One region of the Candidatus Macondimonas diazotrophica genome, then DNA from elsewhere that is predicted to be linked to it. Evidence: predicted binding sites of a transcription regulator. Region 1 holds the regulator's gene; each other region holds the start of a gene.
What was found. The regulator sigma-54, encoded in region 1, starts transcription at its own class of promoters, with help from an activator protein. The targets are predictions, from matches to a motif close to TGGCANGNTNCNTGCTT.

Region 1 (7,345 bases):
TGATCGAGCGGGCACGCGGCATCCGCCTGGCCGTGTTCGACGTCGACGGTGTCCTGACGGACGGGCGTCTGTATTTCGCTCCGGAAGGCCCGGAAATGAAGGTATTTCACGCGCGGGACGGGCTCGGGATCAAACTGTTGCGCCGCCACGGCATCGAAGTCGCCGTCATCTCGGGGCGTCAATCGCCCGTGGTGGCCCGCCGCATGGACGCCTTGGGCGTCACCCATGTGTACCAGGGCAATGATGACAAACTGCCGATACTGCGCGACTTGCTAAAGAAGCTCTCGCTCGCACCGCAAGCCTGTGCCTATGTCGGCGATGATGTCATCGATCTGCCGCCCATGTCTGTTGCCGGCCTGGCCTGCACGGTTGCCGACGCCCACCCTGCGGTGCGCCGGGCCGCGCATTGGATTACCGCGGCGCCCGGCGGTCAGGGCAGCGCACGCGAGGTTTGTGATCTGATCCTGACGGCGCAGTCGGCACTGCCGGATGAATGGAAACCAATCTCGTGAAACGCCTGATCAGCCGCCCGTGGGGACTTCTTTTCCCGGCCGGTGCGCTGGCCGCCTTCCTGGCCCTCAATTCGCTCGACAACCCCCGGCAAGATGACATGGCTTCACAAACGCCGACAGCGGATTACGAACTCCACAATTCTCGGATCGACCAGCTGGATGAGACCGGTCGTTTGAGCCTTCGTCTGATTACGCGGATCGCACGGCACAGGCCGGCCTTGGCGGGTACGGAAGTCATCGACGTTACGGCCCTGCAGCCGACCGAGCACGCAACGCCGAATCGATTACAGGCCCCCGATGGATTCATTCCCGACGATCGAACACAGCCGATGCGGCTTGGCGCACCGGTGAAGGTGGAAATCCAGAATCAAGCCGGCAGATCCCCCTGGCATCTGGAGACCGGCGAGCTGGAGTATATCGGTGCCCGCCAGCGGCTGGCATCTCATACAACGGTTACCGTAACCCAAGGCAAAAACCGGCTTGAAGCCGAAGCGTTCGATGCGGATCTGGCTGCGGGCCACATCATTCTGACCGGCCAGGTGAGAGCGCGTTATGTTCCTTGATGCCAATCGGGTTCGTCCGCTGTTTGCTGCCGTGCTGCTGTGGAATGCAACCCTGGCGAACGCTGCGCCCGCCGCGGCGCCCATTCTCATCGAGGCGGATCGCGCCGAACTCGATCAAAACCAGCTCCAAAGTACCTACACCGGCAATGTGCGTATCACGCAGGGCACGACGGTGTTCACCGGCGAGCGTGTCACCGTACTGCACGACCCGGACGGCGTGCCGCGCCGGGTGGACGTCGCTGGAACACCTGCGCGCTTCAGTCAGCCCGCCGAAGCCAAGACGCCCGCGATCGATGCCAGGGCGGAGCGCATGCGCTACGACGCCGAATCCGGCCAACTGGAACTCAACGGATCGGCGTGGATCCGCCAAAATCGGGATGAAGTCTCGGGCGAGCGATTGATCTACGACCGCGTCAACCAGCGCATCCTCGCCACGGGCGAAGCCGGCGGCACCGATCGCGTTCGCATCACGATCCAGCCGCGCACCAGCCAGGATGATGCAACGCCATGAGCTGCGTGCTGGAAGCGGACACCCTCACCAAGCGCTACCGCAACCGCTCGGTGGTCAATGAGGTCTCGCTCCGTGTCCAGGCAGGTGAAGTGGTTGGCCTGCTGGGCCCCAATGGGGCCGGGAAAACGACCATGTTCTACATGATGGCGGGCCTGGTCCGACCGGATCGCGGGCGTATCATGCTGAGTGGCGAGGAAATCTCCGATCTTCCGATCCATTTGCGCGCGCGCCGTGGAATCGGTTATCTGCCCCAGGAAGCCTCGGTCTTCCGCCGGTTGACGGTGGCAGAGAACATTCTGGCGATTCTTGAACTCCGGCCCACGCTATCGGCGACGGATCGCAAGCGACGCTGCCAGTCCCTGCTGGAGGAGTTTCACATTGCGCATCTGCGTGACTCCCAGGGCATGAGCCTCTCGGGTGGCGAAAGGCGACGACTGGAGATCGCCCGCGCCCTGGCCGCCGAACCCAGCTTCATCCTGCTCGATGAGCCTTTTGCGGGCGTCGACCCCATTTCTGTCGTGGACATTCAGCGGATCGTGACCCACCTGCGCGATCGCGAGATCGGGGTCCTCATCACCGATCACAATGTCCGCGAAACACTTCATATTTGCGAGCGCGCCTATATCCTGAGCGAAGGCTCCATCATTGCCCAAGGTGAGCCTGATCAGATCCTGGCCGATAAGACCGTAAGGGAAGTCTACCTGGGCCAAGCATTCCAACTTTGACAGCCTTGCGCCCCACAGCCCCTTCGAGGGAGTAGAATCCGAACAATGATCGCTGCCAACCATTCGTCGTTCCTATGAAACAGACACTGCACCTCAAAATGGGCCAGCGTCTGGCCATGACCCCTCAACTGCAGCAGGCAATCCGCCTGCTCCAACTGTCGTCGATCGAATTGCAACAGGAAATCCAGACCATCCTCGATAACAATCTGATGATCGAGAATGGGTCAGCCGAGGGAAGCGACACGGCCGAGGACGCAGCCAGCGACTACCAGGAGACTGCAGGGGATTCGATGACCGGCCTTGATGCGTCAGCCGAAGCCCCAACCGATGCGCGCGGTGACGACTTAGACCTGGCGTGGGAAGACCCATGGTCGCAGGGCGAGGACACGGTTGCCGGCAGCGGGGAAGCCTGGGACTTCAATCAAACACCCAGTCAGGACGGCGGCGAGCTGCGAGATCATCTGATCTGGCAGATGCGTCTGGGCCACTTTTCCGAAACTGATGAGGCCATAGCGCTTGCCATCATCGACGCCATCAACGATGACGGCTATCTCACCGAGTCGCTCGATGCACTGGTTGGCGAGGTGGGTCCGGACTTGGCCACCGAGCCGGCTGAAATTCTTGCGGTTCTGCAACGGATTCAAGGTTTCGATCCCTTGGGTGTCGGCGCCCGTGACCTGCGCGAAGCGCTGCTGTTGCAGCTCAAGGCGATTCAGCCCAGCGACGTGCTCCCACTTGCGTGCGAGCTGGTCGAACATCACCTGGATCTGTTGGCCAACCGAGATTTCGCCACGCTTCAGCGCCGACTCAAAACGACGGAGGACGGATTGCGAGCGGCGATCGAATTGATCCAGCGCCTCAACCCACGTCCAGGGGCACAGATCTCTCAGAAAACGGCGGGATACGTGATACCCGATGTGATTGTCCGCCGTTCCGGTACGGGTTGGCGAGTCGATCTCAATACGGAAACCACCCCCAAGCTACGCATCAATCGGCTGTATGCCTCCCTCATCAAGCGTGCGGACAGCAGTCGCGACAACGAAACGATGCGTCAGCACCTCCAAGAGGCGCGATGGTTTCTGAAGAGTCTCCAGAGTCGCAACGAAACGCTGTTCAAAGTGGCCTCCAGCATCGTTGAACGCCAACAAGCCTTTTTCGATCACGGTGAAGAAGCCATGCAACCCATGGTGTTGCGCGAAATCGCCGAAGCGGTCGGCATGCACGAAAGCACCATTTCCCGCGTGACCAATCAAAAATACATGCATACCCCACGCGGCATCTTCGAGTTCAAGTACTTCTTTTCCAGCCACGTGACCACCGTCGACGGTGGCGAATGTTCCGCTACTGCGATTCAGGCCATGATCCGCAAGCTCATCGCGGCAGAAAACCCGCGCAAACCGCTGAGCGACAGTAAACTCACAGAGATGTTGCTGGGAAATGGAATCAATGTCGCCCGACGCACGGTTGCCAAGTATCGCGAATCCATGTCCATTCCACCTTCGAACGAACGCAAGCGACTGGTTTGAAGGGGCTGATTACCAAGGGGATGCCAGATGAAAATTGATGTTACCGGCCAGAATATCGAAATCACGACCGCCATCCGTCAATACGCCGCCGAGAAGCTCGAACGCATCCAGCGGCACCTCGATCAACCGCTGGACGCTCATATGGTGTTGCGGGTCGAAAAGGAACGCCATCATGCCGAAGCCAAGATCCCGGTGAACGGCAGCACGCTATTCGCCGATGCCACCAGCGAAGACATGTATGCGGCGATTGACGCCTTGGCCGACAAACTCGACCGCCAGGCGCTGCGTTACAAGGACAAGAATAACGATCACCATCCCCGGGAAGCCCGAAAATCCGAGATTCATAACCAATAGAGCGCCTAGCCCGGTCAAGCCTGCATGCTGCCAGGCTTGACCGCTTCCTTCCCGAGATCGCCACTTCGCAAGGTAACCCCTCTGATGAAGCTTTTGATCCTGAGTGGTTTGTCTGGCGCAGGAAAGAGCGTGGCCTTGCACATGCTGGAAGATCTTGGTCTTTACTGCGTGGACAATCTGCCGCTGTCCTTGCTCGAGGCACTCGTTGAGGATTTCTCCCGGCATGGGGATTTCTCCTCCCAGGGCGTCGCGGTCGGCATCGATGCGCGTTCTCGTGCGCCGGAACTGGACAGCTTCGGCGAATGCCTGGCTCGGTTACGTCGGCGGGGTGTGGATGTCGAGACCATATTCCTTCAAGCCGAACCGGATACGCTGCTCAAACGTTACAGCGAAACCCGGCGGCGTCACCCGTTGAGCAGCACGCAACGGGCGCTGGTCGAGGCCATCGAAGCGGAGCGCAAGCTGCTCAGCCCAATCGCCGAGCAAGCCGATCTGGTGCTGGATACCAGCCTGACCACGATGCACCAGTTGCGCGACAGCATCCGTCAACGCGTGCACGGTCGGGATGGCTTCTTTTCACTCATGATCCAGTCGTTCGCCTACAAACAGGGGGTTCCGTCCGATGCGGATTTCGTATTCGATATCCGCTGTCTGCCTAATCCTCACTGGCAACCGGGTCTGCGTCCGTTGACTGGTCTGGATACCGAGGTGGCGACCTATCTCGAAGCGGAGCCGCTGACTCAGGCTCTTTTCGACGATATCCGGTCCTATCTGGAACATTGGCTGCCGCGTTTCGAAACCGAAAACCGCAGTTACTTGACCGTGGCCATCGGCTGCACCGGAGGCCAGCATCGCTCGGTATATATGGCCGAGCGCCTGAAGCGCCATTTCAGCGCCAGTTACCCCAAAGTTTTGGTACGGCACACCGGTCTCCGATAGCAATATACGTGCCCATACGTTTTCATTCGCTGGACTGAATCTGTCCGTTTCCCTTAAAATGCCGGATATTGACTATTACCATCTGGACGGCCGGGTCAGGCCGTGGCCAATTGGAGCCGGGCGATGTCCGACACTGATCGTCCCGACAAAAAACCCGACCAAGCCGCCGCACTTCGAGAGGCGCTGAACCGCGGCGCCTATCAGCATGCGCAACGTTTGCTGCAAACGCTGCACCCGGCAGAAATCGCCGCGTTGCTGGAATCCACGCCATCTCCCGAACGCGAATTCATCTGGACCCTGGTCCCCGCCGAAGAAAACGGCGAAGTTCTCTTGCACGTCAATGACGATGTCCGTAATGCACTGATCCGTCACATGGATCCGGCCGAGCTGGTCGCAGCCACCGAACATCTGGACCTCGATGATCTCGCCGATCTGATCGATGATCTGCCGCGTGCAGTCACCCGCCAGCTCTTGCAGGCAATGGACCAACAGGAACGTTGGCGCCTGGAAACGGTTCTGTCCTATCCGGCGGAAAGCGCCGGGGGATTGATGAACCCCGAGGTCACGACCGTCAGACCGAACGTGACGCTTGATGTGGTCATTCGCTATCTTCGCCTCAAGGCGGAACTCCCAGACCAGACCGAGCAGCTGGTCATCGTCGACCGCTACGGCCACTACGTCGGCACGCTGCCGCTGCAGACCCTGTTGATCAGCGATCCAGACAAAACCGTGGCCGAGGTCATGGATACGGAAGTCGAACCGATTCCAGTGGATCTGCCGGCCCGCAAGGTCGCTCAACGATTCGCCGATCGGGACCTGTTGTCCGCGCCAGTCGTCAGTGTGGACGGTCTAGTGATCGGACGCATCACCATTGACGATGTCGTCGATGTGATCCGAGACGAAAGCGAACATTCGATGATGAGTCAAGTCGGCCTCAACGAAGAGGAAGACATGTTCGCGCCGGCCCTGCAGAGCTTTCGACGCAGGACCCTCTGGCTGGGGATCAACCTGGTCACCGCATTCATTGCTTCAGCGGTCGTGGGTTTGTTCGAAGCCACGCTACAGCAGGTCGTCGCGCTTGCCGTACTGATGCCGATTGTCGCCAGCATGGGCGGCATTGCGGGCAGTCAGACTCAGACGCTTATCATCCGCGGGCTCGCTCAGGGGCGGCTCACCGCCAGCAATGCGCAGCGCTTTATCAACAAGGAAATAATACTCGGCCTGCTCAATGGCTTGGCATGGGCGCTTGTCACTGCCTTGCTCGCCTTTGTCTGGTTTGGTCGCAGCGATCTCGCTCTGGTGATGGGGCTTGCAATGGTGGTCAACCTCTTGCTTGCAGCCGCCAGCGGGATCGGCGTGCCACTGATGATGCGGCGCCTTTCGATCGACCCTGCGCTGGCTGGCCATGTGGTGCTCACGACCGTGACCGATGTTGCCGGTTTTTTTGCGTTTCTTGGATTGGGCAGTTTGCTGCTCCGATAAAGACGGACTTTCATCAGGTGTGCACCGAGGGGTTCCTTGTTAGAATCCGCCACCTTCAACATTCAGTACAGCATTCGGGATGACACACGCATGCGTCACGGCATCACCCTATCTGCGTTTCTGCAACAGGAACAACGTCTCCACGACCTGAGCGCCGATCTGGCCGGGGTGATCGACGACATGGCACGAGCAATCAAGCAGATTGCTCATCATGTCAGCCTAGGTGCGCTCGGCGGGGTACTTGGCAACACCGATGCCATCAACATTCAAGGCGAAGTCCAGAAAAAACTGGACGTCGAAGCCAATGACATCATCCTGCGCTGTCATGAAACGTCGGGGCGCGTTGCGGCAATGGCCTCCGAGGAAATGGACTCCATCTATCTGCTTCCGATCGGCGAGCGGCGTGGCGACTACCTGCTGGTTTTCGATCCGCTCGATGGCTCCACCAATATCGACATCAACCTGTCGATCGGCACCATTTTTTCTGTTCTGCCCTGCCCGCGTGGCGTCACCGAGCCTCGCGAAAGCGACTTCCTCCAACCAGGGCGCAATCAATGCTGTGCCGGATACGCCCTCTATGGTCAGGCCACCATTTTGGTGCTGACGCTGGGACGTGGGGTCGTCAGCTTCACCCTGGATCGGGCCGTTGGCGAGTTCATCCTTGTTCAGGACAGCTTGCATATCGATACCGAAGGTCACGAATACGCCATCAATACCTCAAACTGGCGATTCT
Region 2 (7,345 bases), on a different contig from region 1:
AGAGCGGCACACCCAGTCCATCGGCGAGCTTGCGGCCTTCGCCCATCAGCTCCCAGGACACGGTGTGCGCATGGCCGCGCTCGTGCTCGACGAAGACCCAGACGCCCTTGTAGTCTGCCAGACGCGGATCCAGTTCGACCTTGCGGCCGGCCGGGCGTTTGGCGGGGGTGTTGCTTTCACTCATGACGAATCTCCTAGCGGGCACTCTGGCCGATCGCGCTTTCGAGCTGTGGGTTCTGCGTCATCAGCTTGGCGATCAGGGTCACGGCCAGATCCTTGGGGGTATTGCTCTCGCAGGTGACGATCTCGGCCTTCGCCGTCTTGGGCTTGGGCGCGAACACCTTGCTGACCACGGTGGGTGAGCCCTTGAGGCCGACCTTGGCGGGATCCTCGATCCCGGCGGCGGTCTTGTCCCACACCTTCAAGGGGTGCCGGGCAGCGCGGAAGATGCCGGCCTGACTGGCGAAGCGCATCTCATTGGTGCCCTCGAGCATGGTGATCAGGCAGGGCAGGCGGGTCTGCAGCACCTGAACGCCGCCTTCGGCGCGGCGCTGAACGACGATCTGGCGCTGCTCCGGATCGACGCTGTCGACTTGGGCAACATAGGTGAGCAACTGCAGGTCGAGACGCTTGGCAATGCCGGGGCCGACCTGAGCGGTGTCGCCGTCGATGGTCTGCTTGCCGCAGAACACCACGTCCACCGCCATGTTGCGGTCAATCTGACGAATGGCGCTGCCCAGCGCGAAGCTGGTCGCCAGAGTGTCGGAACCGGCGAAGGCGCGGTCGGTGACCAGAATGGCGTCATCAGCGCCGAAGGAAATCGCCTTGCGCAGCGCCGCCTCGGCCTGGGGCGGACCCATGCACAGCACCGTGACGTGGGCGCCATGCAGGTCCTTCAGACGCAGGGCTTCTTCCAGGGCGAACAGGTCGTAGGGATTGACGACTGCCGGGACACCCTGGCGCATGATGGTGTTGGTGACCGGATGAACGCGAATCTGCGAGCTGTCCGGGACCTGTTTGATACAGACGACGATATGCATGGCTGAGTCCTCAGGTCCGTTGCGAGGGGAGGCTGGCGCGCAGGCTGTCCAGGCTGACGCGTTGGCCGTCGGCATCCTGGAACACCTTGAACACCTTTTCCTGCGCCGCAGTGGAATGGACGAAATCCTCGTAGGCCTGGATCATCAAGGCCCGGCAGCTGTCCCGCTGCGCCGCTTCGTCCAGCTCGTCGAGGCGCGCGCGCGCCAGATACTGGCTGAAGCGTTTGAGGATGTGCAGGCGGTTGACCTGCACCACGGCCGGTTCGAACGGTACGTCCAGAAACACCAGAAATTCCTCGGCGTCGGAAAATTTTCCCAGTTGATCCAGTAGCTTGCTCATGACACGCTCTCTTGTTCAGTGAGTCGTTTTCTGCAGGTCCGGTGCACGTCCCGGCGCCATGTCGCTGCCCTGCAGACTGACGCACTCGTCGACACACGACCGGCATTCGGGGTCTTCGCCGGGGGACGGCGAGGCCATTTCCAGGCGCGCCTCCAGGGTATGGACGCGATCCAACAGGCAGGCCAGCGCCTTGCCGACCGGGTCGGGCATCAGGTGGTGATCCAGATCGATGCCTTGCGGCGTGATGCGGCGCTGATTCAGAGGCAGCACTTCGCGGCCGGGAATGCCGACGACCGTCATGTCGGGTGCCACATCCTGGATGACCACCGAGTTGGCGCCGATGCGGACGCCGGCACCGATGCGGATCGGACCCAGGATCTTGGCGCCGGCACCGATGACGACGCCATCGCCGACGGTGGGGTGACGCTTGCCGGGATTCCAGGACGTGCCCCCCAGCGTGACGCCGTGGTAGAGGGTGACGTCATCGCCGATCTCGGCGGTTTCCCCGATCACCACGCCGCAGCCGTGATCGATGAAAAAGCGCGCACCGATGCGGGCGCCGGGGTGGATGTCGATGTGGGTCACCATGCGGCACAGATGGCTCAGCAGCCGTGCCGGATAGCGCCAGCCATGCTGCCACAGGGCGTGGGCCAGCCGATGACCGATGACCGCGTGCACGCCCGGATAGGCCGTGATCACCTCGAAGCGGGTCCGTGCGGCCGGATCGCGCTGGAACACGCAATCCACATCGCCGCGGATTCGACCCCACAGGCCGGTGGAACCGCCTGGGCGCGATGTCCCGCTCAGCACGCGACTGGCCATTGCCCGATCTCCTCATGAAAGCGCTTGAGCTCGTCATCCTGCGGCGCCCGTTTCTCGCTCACGGCGTGCTGGCGTATGCGCGCCAGGATCTGCTGGGCCTCCAGCGGACTGAGCTCGATGCCCAGAGCGCGGTAGGCGGCACTCACCCCATGCGCGCCAGAGTGTTTCCCCAGCACCAGACGATGCGCGCGGCCGACTTCGGCCGGATCGAAGCCCTGGTAATTGAGCGGATTCTTGAGCAGGCCGTCGACGTGGATGCCCGATTCGTGCGTGAACACGCCGTCGCCGACCACGCACTTGTTGTCGGCCACCGCCCGGCCGGAAGCGGCGACGACCAGACGGGAAACGGCGGGCAGCTGGCGGGTGTCGATGCCGGTTTCGCGATTGCACAGATGCCGCAACGCCATGACCACCTCTTCCAGCGGCGCGTTGCCGGCCCGTTCACCCAGGCCGTTGACCGTGGTGTTGACGTGGGTGGCGCCGGCCAGCACCGCTGCCAGCGTGTTGGCCGTGGCCAGACCCAGATCGTTGTGGGCGTGCATCTCCAGTTCCAGATCGACATGGCGGCGCAGGCTCGCGATGGACTCGCGGGTGGTGAAGGGGTCCATCACCCCGAGCGTGTCGGCGTAGCGCAGACGCCGTGCGCCGCTGGCCTGGGCCTGTTCGGCCAGGCGCAGCAGAAAATCGGGATCGGCGCGTGAGGCATCCTCGGCGCCCACGCTCACCTCCATGCCGAGATCGCGCGCGGCGCACACATGCCGGTGGATGGCCGTCAGCACGAACGCCCGGTCGCGGCCCAGCTTGCGTTGGATCTGCAGATCCGAGGCCGGAATCGACAGATGCAGGCAGGGCGCCCCACAGCGATGGGCCGCTGCGAGATCGTCGCCGTGGGCGCGTCCCCAGACCACCAGGCGCGCGGGCAGCTGCAGCGCCAACAGGGCGCGAACCACCTCCTGTTCCTCGCTGCCCATCACCGGGATCCCGATCTCCAGCTCCGGCACTCCCATGCGGACCAGGGCCTGGGCGATGGCGAGTTTTTCCTCGAGGGTGAACGCCACCCCCGCGGTCTGTTCACCGTCACGCAATGTGGTGTCCTGAATGGTCAGAGCAGCCATGGCTCACGTCCTCACACAGCGAAAAGGCTCGCTTGTGCGAACTAGCGCAACTTTGATGCCAGAGCCCGAAAAAACGCCTATCCATCTGATCCGTCAGCGAATTTATGTGGAAACGAGTGCAGCGGGCGGGAAGAGGACGGCGCCGGATGCCGGTGCAAACCCGACATCGGCCGAACATGTCGGGTTTGCGACATGGCCGTCAGCGCGATTTGCGGCCCAGAGGCATTGACAAACCCGACGGGAAGGAGGTGAATGTTATTGACTCTGGCAAAGATCAGCCGCTACCGAGCTTAAGGTATGCCCCATGGTTGCTCTCGCATCGCACACCGAAGAATCTGATTTGCTGACGATTTATGAAATCAGCAAAGTCCTGGGTTCCTCACTCGACCTGCAGCGCACCGTGCGTGAGGTGGTCACTATCCTGTCCACCCATCTCGGCGGGCGGGCCATGGTCAGCCTGTTGCAGGAATCCGGAGACCTGCAGATCCTGGAAGCCTCCGGGCTGACCGCGGAGGAGAAAGCGCGCGGCCGGTTCAAGCTCGGGGAGGGCATCACCGGCAAGATCATGACCAGCGCCATGCCGATGGTGGTGCCGGATATTTCCCTGGAACCGCTTTTCCTGCATCGCACCGGCGCCCACCAGGGCCAGACCGATGAGGTCGTCGCGTTCATCGGCGTGCCCATCCTGGTGGGGCGCGACGCGATCGGCGTGCTCAGCATCGCGCGCGGCGCGGCGCGCAATGTCTCGGTGCGTTACGAGCGCATCGTGCGTCTGCTCAAGATGGCGGCCAACCTGATCGGCCAGACCGCCCACCTGCACCAGCACATCGGCGCCGAGCGCGCCTCGCTCATGGCCGACCGCAACCGGCTGCAGAAACAGCTCCAGGGCAAATACCGGCTCGACAACGTCATTGGCGTGTCCAAGGCGATGCAGGAGGTGTTTTCCGAGGTCCACCAAGTGGCGGCCAGCCGTTCCACGGTGCTGCTGCGCGGCGAAAGCGGGACCGGCAAGGAGGTCATCGCCCGGGCTGTTCACTACCTCAGCCCCCGGCGCGAACGGCCGTTCGTGTCCCTGAATTGCGCCGCGCTGTCCGAAACCCTGCTCGAATCGGAGCTGTTCGGACACGAAAAAGGTTCGTTCACGGGCGCCACCACCGAACGCAAGGGCCGCTTCGAGCTGGCCCATGGCGGAACCCTGTTTCTCGACGAGATCGGCGAGATTTCCCCCGCCTTCCAGACCAAATTGCTGCGGGTGCTGCAGGAGCGGGAATTCGAACGTGTCGGCGGGACCAAGCCGATCCATGTCGATGTGCGACTGATCTGCGCCACCAACAAGAACCTCGAAGAAGCGGTCAGCAAGGGCGAGTTTCGCGCCGACCTGTATTTCCGCATCAATGTGGTGACGATCTTCCTGCCGCCACTGCGCGATCGGCGTGAGGACATTCCGCTGCTGAGCCAGCATTTTCTGGAAAAATTCAACCGCGAGAACGATCGCGGGCTGATGCTGAGCCCGGAAGCGCTCAAGATCATGCTCGAGTGCAACTGGCCCGGCAATGTGCGCGAACTGGAAAACTGCGTGGAACGCGCCGCCACCATGACCCAGGGCGACATCGTGCGCGCGCCCACCCTGGCCTGCCAGCACAATCGCTGCTTTTCCCTGGTCCTGCAATCCTACGGCACGGCGCCGCGGCCGTTTCCGATCGAGGTGGTGCCGGCACCCATCCCATCCACAGCCGCGCCCGACCGGATCGGGCCGTTGGACGAATTCGGCGCCGACGAGCTGGGTCGATCCGGACTGCCCGACCGGGAGCGGCTGATTCAGGCGCTCGAACAGTCCGGTTGGGTCCAGGCCAAGGCCGCCCGGTTGCTGTCGCTCACCCCGCGGCAGATTGGCTATGCGATCCGCAAGCATGGCATCGAAGTGAAGCGCTTCTGACACCCCGCCCGCCGGCGCCTCCCCGAACCGATTTCTCCCCATCCCCCGTCCACGCACCCGGCGCCCCTCGACGCCGGGCCCCGTGTCGCATACCGAACATTTGATTCCCCACCTGCTCCCGGCATGTCGGGTGCGCGACATCCACGCCGACGACCCAAAAGAAACTCCTTCATTTTCAGTGAGTTGTCAAATGGCATAGCTGTTGCTGGGAAGTGATGGCCAGCGTTGGGACGCGCCGTCCCGATGCGAAAAGGACACATGCCGGAGGGCGTCATGCAAGAACGAATCGGGATCAATGACAAGCTGGGTCAGATCAGCGTTGCGGTGGCCGGCTCGGCCAGCGAGATCGCCGCAAAGATTGCAGAGGATCACAACGGCTGCGGCACCTCGGGCGGCAGCGGCAAGTCGAGCTGCGGCTCGGGGGCCGGTGCCGGCGATCTGGCACCGGAGATCTGGGAGAAGGTCAAGAACCATCCCTGCTACAGCGAAGAGGCACACCATCACTACGCGCGCATGCACGTGGCGGTGGCCCCGGCCTGCAACATCCAGTGCAACTACTGCAACCGCAAGTACGACTGCGCGAACGAGTCCCGCCCCGGCGTGGTGAGCGAAAAGCTGACCCCCGAACAGGCCGCCAAGAAGGTACTGGCGGTGGCCTCGACCATCCCCCAGATGACGGTGCTCGGCATCGCCGGCCCCGGTGATCCGCTCGCCAATCCCGAGAAGACCTTCAAGACCTTCGAGCTCATCGCGAAAACCGCGCCGGACATCAAGCTGTGCCTGTCGACCAATGGTCTGGCCTTGCCGGATCACATCGACACCATCGCCAATTTCAACGTCGATCACGTGACCATCACCATCAACATGATCGATGCCGATGTGGGCGCCGAGATCTATCCGTGGATCTACTACAACAACAAGCGCTACAAGGGCCGTGATGCCGCGCAGATCCTCACCGATCGCCAGCTCCAGGGTCTGGAGATGCTCACCGCCCGTGGCATCCTCACCAAGATCAACTCGGTGATGATTCCCGGCATCAACGACAAGCATCTGGTGGACGTGAACCGGGCCGTGAAGTCGCGCGGGGCCTTCCTGCACAACATCATGCCGCTCATCTCCTCCCCGGAGCACGGCACCGTATTCGGCCTGAACGGCCAGCGCGGTCCCACCGCGCAGGAGCTCAAGGCCCTTCAGGATGCCTGCTCGGGCGAAATGAACATGATGCGTCACTGCCGCCAGTGCCGCGCCGACGCCGTGGGCCTGCTCGGCGAGGACCGCTCGGCCGAATTCACCACCGACAAGATCATGGCCATGGAGGTGAACTACGACGGCGACACCCGCAAGGCCTATCAGGCGGAAGTGGAGCGCAAGCGCCAGGAGCAGGTCGCCGCCAAGCGCGACGAGCTGTCCGAGCTGGCCGGGCTGCACAGCGACATCAAGATGCTGGTCGCCGTGGCCACCAAGGGCGGCGGCAAGATCAACGAGCACTTCGGCCACGCATCGGAGTTCCAGATCTACGAAACCAGTGTGGACGGCGCCAAGTTCGTCGGCCATCGCCGCGTCGATCTGTACTGCCAGGGCGGCTATGGCGAAGAGGACGCGCTCGACACCGTCATCCGGGCCATCAACGACTGCCACGCCGTCTTCGTCGCCAAGATCGGCGGCTGTCCCAAGGACACGCTCAAGCAGGCCGGCATCGAGCCTGTGGACGCGTATGCCCAGGAGTTCATCGAGCGCTCGGTGATCGCCTATTTCAAGAACTATCTCGAACAAGTCGAGAGCGGCGCCATCGTGCATCAACCCAAGGGTGATGCCGCCATTCGCCAGGGAGCGTATGTCGCCGCTTGATCGGAGGCGGTCGACACGTGATGGGGGCGGGGCGGTCAGCCTCGGCGTATCCCGCCCCCATTTTTTTGAGACCCCAGGAGGTTGTCATGTCCTACAAAATCGTTGGTTCCCAATGCACGGGCTGCTCGGCCTGCGAACCCGTATGCCCCAATGTGGCGATCTACGAAAAAGACGGGATCTTCGCCATCAACCCGAAGAAATGCACCGAATGCATCGGGTATTTCGATGAGGCGCAATGTGAGGC
Region 3 (7,345 bases), on a different contig from region 1:
GACATGATGGGTACCGTCGAACACGTCGGCCTCAAAACCACGCGCCTGCGCAGCCTGTCGGGCGAACAACTGGTCTTCTCGAACACCGATCTGCTGCAAAGCCGCATTCGCAACTACAAGCGCATGTACGAGCGCCGCATCGTATTCAAGTTCGGCGTGCTCTACGACACCCCGCGCGATGCGTTGGGCCGTCTTCCCGGTATCGTCCGCGAAATCATCGAATCCCAGGATGGCGTGCGTTTCGATCGCGCCCATTTCTTCAGCTTCGGGGATTCTTCGCTGGACTTCGAAGTGGTCTATTACGTGCTCGATCCAGACTACACCCATTACATGGACATCCAGCAAGCCATCAATCTGGCCATGATCGACCGGTTTGCCGAACTCGGCGTCGAGTTTGCTTTCCCGACCCGCACCCTGCATATCGAATCCATGCCCGGCGCTGCACCCGCTGCTCAGAAACCCACCTCGAGCTGAAGCGACCCATCCGGCGGACTTGCCGAACGCCGGGGATGGCCTGCATGTCCGCCCCCGGCGTTGATGGAACCGCGCCGCCGCGCCATGATGGCGCCATACCGCTCAAGGGAGGGACGGCATGGAGCCACACATGGACCGGCAAGACGACGCCACGACGACCGAACCGGCGCCACCATCCGATTGGCCGGCGCTGGCCAAGGCGTTTCGGGCGCGCGAGGTGCAGGACCTCGGGCCGCTGGTGCGGCGTGTCACGGCGCGCAACGCCGGCATGATGACCGGCCCCGGCACCAACAGCTATCTCATCGGCCGCCACGATGTCGTGGTGATCGACCCCGGCCCCGCCGACGCGGACCATGTGCAACGCATTGAGGCCGCCGCGCGCGGCCCGATCCGCCAGATCCTGCTCACCCACCGCCATCCCGACCACGCTCCCGGCGCCGCGCTCCTGGCCGAGCGCACCGGCGCGCCCGTGCGTGTGTTTCCCAGGGGACCGCATGGCCTGCGCCATCCGGTCGGAACCCCACTGGCCGACGGCGAGCGGATCGAAACGGCGGAGTTTCGCCTGCAAGCCATCCACACGCCCGGCCATGCCGCCGACCATGTGTGCTTCCTGCTGGAAAACGAAGGTTTACTGTTTGCCGGCGACCAAGTGATGGAAGGCGCGACGGTCGTCATCGCCCCACCCGATGGGCACATGGGGCAATACCTGGCGGCGCTGGAGCGCTTGCAAACGCTCGATCTGGTGGCCATCGCCCCTGCGCACGGCCGCGTCCTGTGCGAACCCCAGCGCCTGTTGGCCGCCATCGTCACCCATCGCCGTCAGCGCGAGGCCAAGGTCCTTGCGGCGCTGCAGCGCGCCGGCCACGGCACCCCCGAAACCCTCGTCGCCGAGGTCTACGCCGACACGCCCGCCTTCCTGCATCTCGCCGCCCGCCTGTCGCTGCAGGCCCACCTCATCCATCTGGTCGAAAGCGGACAAGCCCTGTTCCGGGACGGGACTTGGCACGCGCTCACCGCGGTATGAGATCGGCGTCAGTATGCTTGGCTCAGGCAAACCAACGGAGAATGGGGCAGCCCCGCGCTGAACATGGCATCGAAGGCAGGCGTCGTCCAATGCCGGCCGCCCAGCGAACCCAACCGACTCGGAGACCCGCATGATTGACCATACATGAATCGTTGCCAGCGACTTTCAGAAGAGCAAAGCGTTCTATACTCAAGCCCTGTCGGCAATCGGCTATAGCCTGCTTGCCGAGTGGCCGGCCTCTGTCACCGGGCACACCGATGTGGCTGGGTTTGGTGAACCACCCAAACCGGATTTCTGGATCAGCCGGGGCGCACCCAATAATCCACCCGTTCACGTCGCGTTTCGTGTTCATTCACGCTCATTGGTGCATGCGTTTTATCAGGCCGCCATTGCGGCAGGCGGTCGCGACAATGGCGCACCGGGTTTGCGCGCTCACTATCATCCCAATTACTACGGCGCGTTTGTGCTTGATCCAGACGGCCATAACATCGAAGCGGTGTGTCACGAGCCTGACTCACAATAGCCAACACGACACCCGAGCAGGACAACCGCCAAGGGAACCGTGGTCTGTCCCCGTTGTACGCAAATTCTAACGTTTGCGCTGAGGCCGTGGCCCGTCACGGCCTCAGCGCCAGCAGCGAATTGTTGGAACCGCCATCACGGTTCGGAATTTTGCACTTTCAGCAAGATGGCCGCCAGCGCATCAGCCTCTTCTTCCGTGAGGTGAGTGGAGAAATGCTGCTCCACGGATCGCTTATAGACCGGCCACATGTCACGGCGCATCGCTGCACCTTTCTGCGTCAGCACGGCATATAGCCCCCGACGATCCACCGCGCACTGCTCACGCGAGATGAAGCCATCCTTCTCCAAGCGATCGCACAGCCGTGTCAGGTTGCTGCGACTGAGGACCATCTTCTCGCCGAGAGCGTACAGCCGCAGTCGGTTGCCTTCCGCCATGTCCAACTCCAGCAGCAGGTCGTACCACTCCAAAGGAGGCAGCCCGGCCACCGACAGATCAGCTTGCACGCTTTCCAGGAGCATCTTGTGGACCCGTAACAAGCGGGCCCAGGCAAGAAAATGCGGGGTAATGTGACGCTTATCGTTGCGCATGGAAGAATTATTGCATATGCAACTAAGTCAGACTATGATCTAAATAGTTGCGATTGCAACTATAACTATGGCAATCATCTGAGGTGCCCTATGAAGACCATCAGTCTGAACGACCTGTTCAACCTACTGCGTTCGCCCACCCCGCCGGTCCTGGTAGAGGCCCTGCCCGCTCGCTATTTCGCACAGGGACACTTGCCGGGTGCGTGCAACATCAACACTGGGGAGGTAAAGACGCTCGCGCCGCAACTGCTGCCTGACAAAGACGCCGGTATTGTCGTGTACTGCGCCAGCGTTACCTGCACGAACTCGGATCAGGTCGCGGTGCAATTGCACGCTTTGGGCTACAGCGATGTAACGGTATTCAAGGGTGGTAAGGCGGAATGGCAAGCCGCCGGCCATGCGCTGGAGGGGGTCGCCGCATGAGCCGCAATTTCAGTGACCGATACCTGAATCCTGCCCTTGCCGCGATGCTGCTGCGGGTCGCTCTCGGCAGCATGTGGATTGCCCATGCGATGCTCAAATATGTGACGTTCACGATTCCGGGCTTTTCCAGCTGGCTCGAAAGCCAGGGCTTACCTGGATTCATGGCTTGGCCCGTCTTCATCCTCGAACTGCTTGGCGGCATTACGATTCTTGTTGGCTTTCACGGGCGCTGGACGTCCCTTGCCCTGCTGCCGATCATGGTGGTAGCCACCTCGACGCACGTCGCCAACGGCTGGGTACATAGCAGCCAAGGCGGTGGCTGGGAGTACCCGGCCTTTCTCGCAATCGCGTCGATGGCGCATTTTTTTGCTGGAGACGGCATGCTTCGCTTGGGACGCCAATCCCGTTTGAAAATGCCCTGAAATGGCTTGTCCAGACATACCAGCCCGCGGCGCGATGCCTTCACAATACGGCTCGCGTCGCGGCGTGCGTGTAGTCAGGGTGACCTGGTTGCTTGAGAATTGACTGCTCACGCTCATGACCGATGTCATAGGCGCCACACATAAATATTAAGCGGCATCACGTAGCGACATCCGCTTGAACACGGGTAGGTACTACGCCCAACCCGAGCAATCGGGGACAGACCACGGTTTCCCTTTCTTGGCTAGGGTAGCTGCCCGCTTCCTCACGCCATACGCCGCGGCGGCCTTGAGCAAATCGCCCAAGACATTGGCGTTGTTTCTCCTGCCCATCAGCCCCTCGCGATCGATGCCGATCTTCGGCCACGAGACGAAACAAGGCCGTCGAAAAGTTATCGGCTCCGTTTGGCTTGGCGGTCGCTGAATGCGGTGGGCTTCGAGTCGATTCGGCGAGGTCTCCGGCTGACTCATAACTCCAAGAGGCCGCAGCCTCGACGGCGCAATCGACGCGGCGCAAGATGGCCACGAATATGCATGAATAACCCGTGACAGCTGCTGGCGTGCGGACGGATTGGTGCGAGCAGGACTTGAAAGTCAACGACTTGGCTTGACCTTGGGGACAGCGACGGGCCAGCGCGCGCCTTCGTCCCTGTCACAGACCGGACAAAGCTGACAGGCATGACATCGCGAGGAGGCATCAATGGGACTGAATCACGGACAGATGGGCGACATGGTGTTCGCCGCAAAGGCCATCCACAACGACGGCAGCCTGCCGGAGCATGACGCCGATGGCCTGCTGGTGCCGGCGGGCGGGCGGGGCGTGATCGTGAATGTCGGTCATCTGGAAAGCGATCCCGCGCAAGTGCTGTATCTGGTCCGCTTCGAGAACCCGGACGGGGTACTTGGTCCACCGCTGGGTTGCTGGCCGGGTGATCTGGCTAGCTCGCCGCCCGATGCGGCATGAGCGAAGCCGCGGTCGGCATCACGCCCTGGGAGTACCACCAGCGCACCTGGCATCATCTCGACCGCTACGCCGCGGGGCCCCAGACGCTGGACTGGGACGCCCAGCCCGATCCCTTCCGGCGCTATGACGGGTGCCCGGAAATCCCGCTGTCGCTCACGCCCACCTCCGCCAACGTGTCCTTCGGGAATCTGCACCGGCCGGGGGCGGTGCTTCCAGCACCGCTGGATCGGGCCGGGTTGGGCCGTCTGCTGGAACTCGCGCTCGGCCTGTCGGCCTGGAAACAATACGGGCCGGACCGCTGGGCGCTGCGCTGCAACCCGTCCAGCGGCAATCTGCACCCGACGGAGGGCTATCTCGTCTGCCGCGCGCTGCCCGATCTCGCGGATGGGGTGTATCACTACCGGGCGGACGCGCATCTGCTGGAACAGCGGGCGGCCGTTGGATCGGGCCCATCCGCGGACGGGTCGGTCGCGCTGCTCGGGTTGACCTCCATCCACTGGCGCGAGGCGTGGAAATACGGCGAGCGTGCCTATCGCTATTGCCAGCTCGACGTCGGCCACGCGGTGGCGGCGCTGTCGTATGCGGCGGCGCTGCTGGGCTGGCGGCTGCAGTCCCTCACGCATTGGCCGGATGCGGCGGTCGCCGCGCTGCTCGGTGTGGATCGACCCACGGACGGCGCCGAGGCGGAGCATCCGGATCTGCTGCTGGCGGTAGACACCGGGCCCGCGGGCGCGCCGCCCGAGGCGGATGCGTGGCTGGCCTGGGCGCGCGACGCCGAGTGGCAGGGTCGGCCGAATGTGCTGGACCATCGCCCGCTCTATCAATGGCCGGTGATCGAGGCGGTGAGCCACGCAGCTGACAAGCCCGCCACGCCTGTGTTTTTCCCAATGATGCACGATGCGCCGGCCGTGCGCCCGGCCGCTGGGGACGAACGCCCGGCAATGGCGGTGATTCGCGAGCGTCGCTCGGCGCAGGCCTACGATCCGGCCGGGACCATGCCGCTCGCCACACTCGAGGCGCTGCTGGACCGGTTCGTCCCGCGCGCCGACGTGCCACCGTGGGCGGCTTTGCCCGAATCCGACCGGCTGCATCTGCTGCTGTTCGTGCACCGGGTGGACGGCCTGACGCCGGGGCTCTACGCACTGCCCCGCTCGGCCGCGGGGCGGGCACTGCTGCTCGGCGCGCTGGATGCGCGCTTTGCCTGGAAGTCCTGCCCCGAATTGAATCTGGGCGAGGCGCCGCTTTACCGGTTGGCAAGTGGCGACATGCGGCGCACGGCCGGGCTGCTGTGTTGCCATCAGGCGATTGCGGCGCAAGGCGCGGTCACCTTCATGCTGCTTGGCGAGTGGGGCACCGACCTCGATGACGAGCCCTGGCGCTATCGCTGGCGGCACTGGGAGGCCGGCGCGCTGGGACAGACGCTTTACCTCAACGCCGAAGCCGCGAGTCTGCGCGGCACGGGGATCGGCTGCTACTTCGACCCGGCGGTGCATGAGATCCTGGGTCTGTCCGACCGGCGCCTGCAGAGCTTCTATCACTTCACCATCGGCCGGCCGCTGCTCGATGTGCGCATCCAGTCCCTGCCGCCCTATGCGCATCTGCGACGCGAGTGAGACCGCTGCGCGGTTTCAGCAGCAGCGGTTAACGCCGCTGGAAAAATCGCTCGGGATGATGCCGACGGATGAAGCGCACCGGAACACCGGCGGCCGCTCGGGGCAAGCGGCATGGTGGTGGGCGAGATAGCGCTCATCAGCGTCGTCCTCGCTCCGTTGGCGGAACAGCGCCCACGCCCGTCGCAACCAGTCGCGTGCGGGTTTGATCGGTCCTGCCCTTGGGGGTCTCTCTCGATCAGTTCGAGGATCGACGCGGCAGCGCTTTCGCGCAGCGGCAACACCGGCCATCCGATGATCACGCCCCAGACGGTGTAGGCCATGTCGAGCACGATGATCCACAACAGCGCTGCAAAAAATACCGTCAGCCCGCCATCGATCTGTCGATTGAGAACGAGCTGCGGCGCCACGGCGGCCTTTTCGGGCGGCAACGCGCCGGCGGCCAGACGTTCGGACAGGTCGCGCGCGCCGGCAAAAGCCCGATGCGCGGATCGGCTCAGCACCTTTTACGCGGCTGCCGTAGTGATCGCGATCATGAACCATGGCGAGGCAACCCGGTCACCCATACCTACCGCAACCGCCCGGACTCGACGAGGATGCCAGTGGCGACCGACAGCGCGATGGCAGCCAGAGGATGCTTACGCCGCTGTTGGGATCGACCACACCCCTGCGCAGGAATAGCCCCAGGCCACGACCATCGCGCTGAACTGAGCAGCAACCGACGGCGTCGGCCCAGCGGTTCCCATATAGCCCCCAGTAGGTCTTGGAGCAGGAAGCCGCCAACGCGCCTTCCAGCAACGGCTTCGACCATGATGACGAAGTGAAGCCACAATGCATGCAGGCTCTCGCCGAAAGCACTGCTGAAGATGCTGGCCATGCCGATCGCCAGCGACGGCGCGTCACCGGTGCGGAAAAAGAGCAAGGTCCGCCCATGTCATGCGTCAGGTCTGCCATCGCGCGGTGCTCACCGGGTAGCCCGAGCCGCCAATGGTCGTGTCGATCAGGCCGGCCGGGCTGATGATGGCGCAATAGAGTCCCGGGGTCGAGCATGCTCCCGGCCATCAGGGCCATCAGGCCACAACTGACGCCATAATCATGGCCCCATAGCCCACCCGCGAGACGAGCGCATCGCTGTCGAGCAGCTCGGGGGTCGTACCCGAGGCCACCATGGCGTGAAAGCCCGAGACGGCACCGCAGGCTGATGGTGATGAAGACGACGGGGAACACAGGACCGGCAAAGATGGGACCGGAGCCGTCCACGAACGGGGTAATCGCGCGGCGCGAGCAGCCGCCAGACCGGCCGGATCGCTGCCGCAAAGCC
Region 4 (7,345 bases), 170 kb from region 1:
CCTGATCTGTCGATCGAAGAAAACATCGATTTTTTCGCCCGGTTGCGGTTGGTGAAGCCGGGCGATCTGGCGGAGCGTAAGGAAAAGCTGCTCCGCATGACGCGACTGGACAAGTTCCGTGACCGTGCCATGAAGAATCTTTCCGGCGGCATGAAGCAAAAACTCGGTCTGGTCTGCACGCTGATTCACGAACCCGAGCTCATCATTCTCGATGAGCCGACGACCGGGGTCGATCCGGTCTCTCGCCGGGACTTTTGGGCGATTCTGGCTGAACTGCTGGCGGAGAAGGGGATCTCCGCATTGGTCTCAACGGCCTACATGGACGAAGCCTCTCGTTTTCATCACGCGGCGCTCATGCATCATGGGCGAATCCTGGCTCATGGGGAAATCGAAGAACTGATCCACTTGCGGCCGGGAGCCGTTGTTTCCGTGGCCGTGCAACCGCAATTGGAAGCCCTGAACCGACTGCGCACGCAGTTCGACCAGGTGATGGCGCTGGGCAGCTTTCTGCGGATATTCGTACCAAAGGATGCCGGCGATGGTCAGCAAGTCGTTGAGAATGTGCTGTCCGGGCTGGATGTCGGGGAGATTCAGACCGATACCCCGGAGCTCGAAGATATTTACGTGAGTCTCCTTGAGCTCAACGGCGAAGGACAGGCTGTCCGGGAACTGCCCGCACCTCCGGAAGGGACTGTCATTCATCTCGATCCGGACAAGCCGGTCATCGAAGCCACGAATCTGGTTCGAGATTTCGGCGCTTTTCGGGCGGTCGACCATGTCAGCTTTGACGTGCGTCCGGGTGAGATATTCGGTCTGTTGGGTGCCAACGGCGCCGGAAAGACCACGGTGATCAAGATGCTGACCGGGATCTTGAGGCCGTCGGAGGGCGCAGGCTCCGTGGCCGGTGCCGACATGCGCCACTCCGGCGCGGTGATCAAGAAACGCATCGGTTACATGTCCCAGGCATTCTCCCTCTATCAGGATCTGACGGTCGTCGAAAACATCCGGCTTTATGCCGGTATCTATGCCGTGCCGCCACGCGAGATCGAACCGCGTTTGCGTTGGATCGTCGATTTGGCTGGCCTTGAGGGAATGGAAGATGTACTGACCGGATCGCTTCCGATGGGGTTGCGACAGCGTTTGGCGCTGGGTTGCGCCTTGGTGCATCGTCCGCCGATTCTGTTTCTGGACGAGCCGACCTCAGGCGTCGATCCCATGGGGCGCCGAGAATTCTGGGACGTGCTGTTCCGGCTCTCGCGGCAGGAGGAGGTTGGGCTTCTCGTGACCACCCATTACATGGTCGAGGCCGAGTATTGCGATCGGATCGCACTCATGCACGCCGGCAAGGTGGTGGCCTATGATTCGCCGGCCGGCTTGAAAACGGACGTGGAACGTCGATTCGGGCAATTGCTCGAGATTCGATGCGAACGACCCTATCACGCACAGAATGTGCTGCGCGAAGGCGGGTTCGAGGACGCAACGTTGCACGGACGCCGGCTTCAGGTGCTCGCAACGGATCCGGATGCCGTCAAGCGTCAGGTCCGGACTCTGCTCGAAGAGGCGGGGATTGCGGTGCAGGATACTCGCCGATTGCCGCTCACCATGGAAAATGTGTTCGTGCAGAACGTGCTGGATCTTGAGCACAAGGCAGGAAAAGCAGCATGAACTGGGCGCGGCTTGCGGCAGTGATCGCCAAGGAATGGGCCGAAATTACCCGTGACCGCCTGTTTCTCGCATTGGCATTCATCGTGCCACCGATATTGATGGTGGTATTCGGTCTCGGGATGAATCTCGATGTGGAGAATATCCCGCTGGCCATCATCGACTACGACCATAGCCACCAGAGTCGAGACTATGCCTACCGGATGATCGATTCACGGTATTTTGACTTCAAGGGCTATCTGAGCGATGAGAAGGATGTTGCGAAACTGATTGCGCGGGGCGATGTGCGCGCCGTCGTCGTGATCCCGCCGAAATTCGGTGAGGAATTGCTGGCTGGGCGCGCCGTGGCCGTTCAAACGTTGCTCGATGGCCAGTTTCCGCTGCGGGCCAATATTGCACGCGGCTATATCGGTGCAATCAATGCCAACTATTCGCAGGAACTGATTGCAGATTTTCTCAGCCAGGCTGTGGGCCTGACACCCGATCAGGCGCGCCAACAGATGGGCAATCTGCGTTTGGAAATGCGCATGCTGTACAACCAGAGCGGGAAAAGTATCTGGTCGATGGCGCCCAAGCTCATCATGATGGTTCTGATGATGACACCGCCCTTGCTAACCGCCGTCAGTGTCGTACGCGAGAAGGAAAGAGGCTCCATTCTGAACATTTACGCCTCGACGGTGAGTCGCGGTGAGTTTCTCCTGGGCAAGCTGATGCCCTATGCCGGTATCTCGATGGTCAATGGCATCTTTCTGTGGGCCTTGGCGGTTTTCTATTTCCAGGCGCCGTTCAAGGGATCGTTCGGTTTCTATTTGCTGGCCACGGCGATCTACTCCTTTACGACGACGGGAATCGGCCTGTTGGTGTCCAGCTTCGTGAAGACCCAGATAGCGGCCGTGGTGATCACTATGGTCGTGACATTGGTTCCAGCCATCCTGTTTTCTGGCATGCTCTTCCCTTTGAGTTCCATGGGCCCCGAAGCGCAGGCCATTGCCCATCTTGCTCCGGCGATGCACTACGGCATGATCATTGACGGGACCTTCATGAAGGGCATTGGTCTCGACAAGCTGTGGTCGTCGGTGGTGTCGCTTGTGGTCTATGCCTTGGTGCTGTTCGTTTTGGCCTATCGCTTTTTCACAAAGCGTCCGCAGGAGTAAATCTCCATGTTTGGCAACTTTGGAGAAGTCCTGCAGCACATGCGGGTCATGACCTGGAAAGAGCTACTGCAGTTTCGGCGGGATGTCTTTCTGCTCATCATCGTGGTTTATGCGTTTTCGGCGGATATCTATATCGCGGGCTCGGGAATCGAGATGGAACTCAAGCGTGCAGCCTTGACCGTGGCCGACTACGACCAGTCTCCGGCATCGCGTGAGCTGATCTACAGTTTTCGCGAGCCTCAGTTCAAATATCAGGGCATGGAAATGAGCGGCGATCGCGCCATGGATCTCCTTGATGCCGGCGAGACCATGCTCTATCTCGAAATTCCTGCGGATTTCAATGAGTCATTGCTGACTGGTCGACCGACTCAGGTGCAATTGTTCGTCGATACCAGCAACTCGGTCCTGGGGTCGCTGGCCACCAGCTATGCCGCACAGATCGTGGCCGGATTCGGCATTGAAAAGGCACGCGAGCGCCTGTCCGTGGCGGGAGCCATGGGCGGATCCATGCCGGTAGTGAACAGTGCGCATCGCGTCTGGTTCAACCCCAATGGCAAGGACAGCTGGTTTGTCCCGATCAACGAGATGCTCACCATGATCACCATGCTGTCGATCATGCTTCCGGCTGCCGCCATGGTCCGGGAGAAAGAGCGGGGAACCGTTGAGCAGCTTCTGGTTTCTCCGTTGACGCCGCTCGAGATCATGTTGCCCAAGGTATTGGCGATGACGATGGTCATCCTGGTCGGCGTTACGCTCGCGGTTTTCGGTGTGCTCGGTCCTGTGTTCAATATTCCCTTCCGGGGCAGCATGACGCTCTTTTACGTGCTGACGGCGATTTACGTGTTCAGTACGGCCGGCTTTGGGCTGGCGATTTCCACCGTGGTCAACAATCTCGCCCAAGTTGGGCTGATGGTGATCATGCTGCTGTCCCCAATGCTGTTGCTGTCCGGCGCCTTCGTCCCGCCAGAGGCGATGCCAACCGCTTTGAGTTATCTAATTCTGCTCTCTCCGATGCATCACTACATCGAAATCGTCATGGGCATTTTTCTCAAGGGTGTCGGCCTCGATGTACTGTGGCCTTCGGTTGCCGGTTTGGTGATCGTGGGAACGGCCGTCTTCGCATTCGGAACGTGGCGATTCCGCCGGCAGTTCGGATGAGGAGGGACAGCACTGGATCGGAGAAGCCAGTGATCGCTCACGTTGGGCTCATATCTGACTTATCCACTCATGGATCGCGGGCCTGAGACCATATGGTTCGATGGCTGCTGATCGTCAATGTGTTGATCTACGTGTTTCAGGGCATGTCGCCTGGATACTGGATCATCAACTATGCCCTGTGGCCCGCTGGCGACCCGGGTCTGCTTCAGACGCCGGAGGGTTTGGCGCGTGCGCCTGCGTTTCACATTTGGCAATTGGTCAGCTACGGCTTCTTGCATGGCGGATTGTCGCACCTGTTTCTGAACCTGTTCGCTTTGTGGATGTTCGGGTCGGCGATTGAGCGATTCTGGGGGCCGCTCCGATTTTCGCTGTACTACTTCGTCTGCCTGATTGGTGCCGGTCTGGTCCAGTTGATTGCCATGGATCTGCATCTGCGCGCCGGCGGAATGCCCTATCCGACGCTGGGCGCTTCCGGGGCGGTATTCGGCCTGCTGCTCGCGTTCGGCATGATGTTTCCCAATGAGCGGATTTTGCTGCTGTTCCCGCCTGTGCCGATTAAGGCGAAATGGTTTGTCCTCGGGTATGGCGGGCTTGAACTGTTTTTCGGTGTGGCGGGCATTGCGAGCAACATTGCGCATTTCGCGCATCTGGGCGGCATGTTGTTTGGTTTACTGCTGATCCAGTTCTGGCGCCGCCGGTTCCCGTTCAGCTTCTAGGGTGGCGATCAAGGCGGGTCAGTCCGCAGCGCGCTGCGTCGTTCTCGACGGTCATGGTTGCTGCCGGCGCTTCATTCGATGGCGCCGCACTGCCCAGTTTTGGGTCGCCGGCGAGCGTTCCCCTCCCGTATCATGCGCCGTATCCGCACAATATATGGTCATCATGCTCGATTTGAGGGCAATGAACCCCCGTTTTCCCTCTGGAAGCCTCTTTTGCTCAAATGGTGGGTTTTCATATCCGGTTGAAGTTGAAGTGTTTCACCGGGGCTTGCTTGCCGTGGCGCATCGTTGTGGGGCGCCCAGTAGCGCCGGCGAACTAATATGGTGCCGCTCGTGGCCGAGGAGACGGCATCACGGCGCATGATCAGGCCAGAACACTGATTAACAGAAGATTTTTTTTTGGCATCTATGTTGCTTCCCGGGTAGGTCAAAGCTCGGGAGGCAATTGAGATGAGCAAGCGCAAACTGGTGGTTGTGGGCAATGGGATGGCAGGGATCCGGACGGTTGAGGAGCTCCTCAAACTGGCGCCGGACTTGTACGAGATCACCGTGTTCGGCGCAGAGCCCCACGTCAATTACAACCGCATCTTGCTCTCGCCCGTGTTGTGCGGGGAGAAAACACCGGAGGAAATCGTCCTCAATGATGCTGCGTGGTACGCGGATAACGGAATAACACTGCTCACCGGAAAGCGGGTGGTCGAAGTGGATCGGCGCAATCGGCGCGTGTGCGCCGAAGATGGCACCGAAGTCGCTTATGATCGACTGCTGCTCGCCACCGGATCAGATCCATTCATCATTCCCGTCCCTGGAAAAGACTTGCCGGGCGTGGCGACGTTCCGTGATTTCAAGGATGTCGACACGATGCTGGCGGCTGCTCGATCCGGGAAGCGCCATGCCGTGGTCATCGGCGGTGGACTGCTCGGGCTGGAAGCAGCCAACGGTCTGCTCAAGCAGGGCATGGATGTCACGGTTGTGCACATCGTCCAATCCCTCATGGAGCGCCAGCTCGATGGGCCCGCAAGCCGGCTGTTGCAGGAATCGCTGGAGTCGCGCGGTCTCAAGTTCCGGATGGGGGCGCAGACCGAAGCAATTCTCGGGGATGATCATGTGACAGGCGTGCGGTTCAAGGATGGAACCGAAATCCCTGCGGATCTGGTGGTGATGGCGGTCGGCATCCGTCCGAATGTCACATTGGCCAAGCACACGGGGTTGCATTGTGAACGCGGCGTGGTGGTCAGCGATACGCTGCAAACCTATGATCCCGCGATCTATGCCGTCGGGGAGTGCGCCCAGCACCGCGGTATGGCTTATGGTCTGGTTGCCCCGCTGTACGAACAGGCCAAGGTCTGTGCCAACCACTTGGCTGGGCTGGGTTATGCACGGTATACGGGATCAGTGACCGCAACCAAGCTCAAAGTGACCGGGATCGACCTGTTTTCGGCAGGAGATTTTTCCGGCGGCGAGGGGACGCACGACATCGTCTTCCAGGATCCTGGCCGGGGCGTCTACAAACGGCTGGTTCTCGATGAGCACAATTGCATCAAAGGCAGCGTGCTCTATGGCGACACCGGCGACGGTGCGTGGTATTTCCAATTGCTGCGCGAACGCACGGATGTGTCGGAAATGCGCGACATGCTCCTGTTCGGTCAGGCGCATCTTGGCGATTCGGGGCACAGCGGCGGATCCAATGCAGCCAATCTGCCCGATACGGCCGAGATCTGCGGCTGTAACGGCGTCTGCAAGGGCACTATCGTCAACGCGATTGTCGAAAAGAAACTCTTTACGCTCGAGGATGTCCGCGCCCATACCAAGGCATCGTCTTCCTGTGGTTCCTGTACCGGCCTCGTGGAACAGATTCTGGCCTCCACGCTGGGGGGTGACTACAGCACGGCGCCGAGCAAGAAGGCCATGTGCCGCTGCACCGACCATAGCCATGACGAAGTGCGAACCGCGATCCGCGAGCATCACCTGACCACGGCCGATCAGGTGCGCTCGTTCATGGAATGGCGCAACCCGGACGGGTGTTCCAGCTGCCGTCCCGCGCTCAACTATTACCTGATCGCCACTTGGCCCGCCGAAGTTGGCGACGATCCGCAGTCGCGCTTCATCAACGAACGGGCGCACGCCAATATCCAGAAGGACGGAACTTACTCGGTGGTCCCCCGCATCTGGGGCGGCGTCACGACGGCTGCCGAGCTGCATGCGATTGCCGATGTGGCGGAAAAATATGCCGTCCCGACCGTCAAGATCACCGGCGGCCAACGCATCGATCTTTTGGGTGTGAAGAAGGAGGATCTCCCCGGTATGTGGGCGGACCTCAATCAGGCCGGTTTCGTGTCAGGTCATGCCTACGGCAAGGCGCTGCGTACGGTCAAGACCTGTGTGGGCAAGGAGTGGTGCCGCTTCGGTACGCAGGACTCGACGAAGCTCGGGATCGATCTCGAAAAGATGACCTGGGGAACCTGGACCCCGCACAAGGTCAAGCTCGCGGTATCCGGGTGCCCGCGCAATTGTGCCGAGGCAACCATCAAGGATTTCGGCGTGGTATGCGTCGATTCGGGCTATGAGCTGCATGTGGGTGGCAACGGCGGTGTCAAGGTGCGCGCGACCGATCTGCTTTGCAACGTCAAGACCGAAGCGGAAGTGGCCGAGTAC

Region 2: a site for sigma-54 is predicted at 5,445-5,461, ahead of nifB (nitrogenase cofactor biosynthesis protein NifB). Genes of this name have one in related genera too.
Region 3: a site for sigma-54 is predicted at 3,970-3,986, ahead of E4680_RS00540 (nitrogen fixation protein NifZ). Genes of this name have one in related genera too.
Region 4: a site for sigma-54 is predicted at 5,091-5,107, ahead of nirB (nitrite reductase large subunit NirB). Genes of this name have one in related genera too.

Annotation. Positions count from the first base shown of each region.
Region 1 is NZ_SRIO01000002.1:2,495-9,839, reverse strand. Features, by position in the region: gene kdsC (3-deoxy-manno-octulosonate-8-phosphatase KdsC) at 1-512, shown strand, start outside; gene lptC (LPS export ABC transporter periplasmic protein LptC) at 509-1,075, shown strand; gene lptA (lipopolysaccharide transport periplasmic protein LptA) at 1,065-1,586, shown strand; gene lptB (LPS export ABC transporter ATP-binding protein) at 1,583-2,311, shown strand; gene E4680_RS01575 (RNA polymerase factor sigma-54) at 2,386-3,837, shown strand; gene hpf (ribosome hibernation-promoting factor, HPF/YfiA family) at 3,865-4,191, shown strand; gene rapZ (RNase adapter RapZ) at 4,276-5,130, shown strand; gene mgtE (magnesium transporter) at 5,254-6,612, shown strand; gene E4680_RS01555 (class 1 fructose-bisphosphatase) at 6,703-7,345, shown strand, end outside.
Region 2 is NZ_SRIO01000014.1:48,467-55,811, reverse strand. Features, by position in the region: gene E4680_RS10605 (electron transfer flavoprotein subunit alpha/FixB family protein) at 1-184, opposite strand, end outside; gene E4680_RS10600 (electron transfer flavoprotein subunit beta/FixA family protein) at 195-1,040, opposite strand; gene nifW (nitrogenase stabilizing/protective protein NifW) at 1,051-1,380, opposite strand; gene cysE (serine O-acetyltransferase) at 1,396-2,202, opposite strand; gene nifV (homocitrate synthase) at 2,184-3,317, opposite strand; gene nifA (nif-specific transcriptional activator NifA) at 3,658-5,253, shown strand; gene nifB (nitrogenase cofactor biosynthesis protein NifB) at 5,578-7,101, shown strand; gene E4680_RS10570 (4Fe-4S binding protein) at 7,188-7,345, shown strand, end outside.
Region 3 is NZ_SRIO01000001.1:103,282-110,626, forward strand. Features, by position in the region: gene E4680_RS00510 (mechanosensitive ion channel family protein) at 1-474, shown strand, start outside; gene E4680_RS00515 (MBL fold metallo-hydrolase) at 605-1,498, shown strand; gene E4680_RS14585 (VOC family protein) at 1,647-2,021, shown strand; gene E4680_RS00525 (MarR family winged helix-turn-helix transcriptional regulator) at 2,156-2,608, opposite strand; gene E4680_RS00530 (rhodanese-like domain-containing protein) at 2,699-3,031, shown strand; gene E4680_RS00535 (DoxX family protein) at 3,028-3,453, shown strand; gene E4680_RS00540 (nitrogen fixation protein NifZ) at 4,151-4,414, shown strand; gene E4680_RS00545 (nitroreductase family protein) at 4,411-6,027, shown strand; gene E4680_RS00550 (hypothetical protein) at 6,003-6,527, opposite strand; gene E4680_RS00555 (carbon starvation CstA family protein) at 6,593-6,946, opposite strand; gene E4680_RS14590 (carbon starvation CstA family protein) at 7,095-7,262, opposite strand; partial or broken gene E4680_RS14520 (carbon starvation CstA family protein) at 7,304-7,345, opposite strand, start outside.
Region 4 is NZ_SRIO01000002.1:168,434-175,778, forward strand. Features, by position in the region: gene E4680_RS02355 (ATP-binding cassette domain-containing protein) at 1-1,665, shown strand, start outside; gene E4680_RS02360 (ABC transporter permease) at 1,662-2,816, shown strand; gene E4680_RS02365 (ABC transporter permease) at 2,823-3,974, shown strand; gene E4680_RS02370 (rhomboid family intramembrane serine protease) at 4,067-4,690, shown strand; gene nirB (nitrite reductase large subunit NirB) at 5,141-7,345, shown strand, end outside.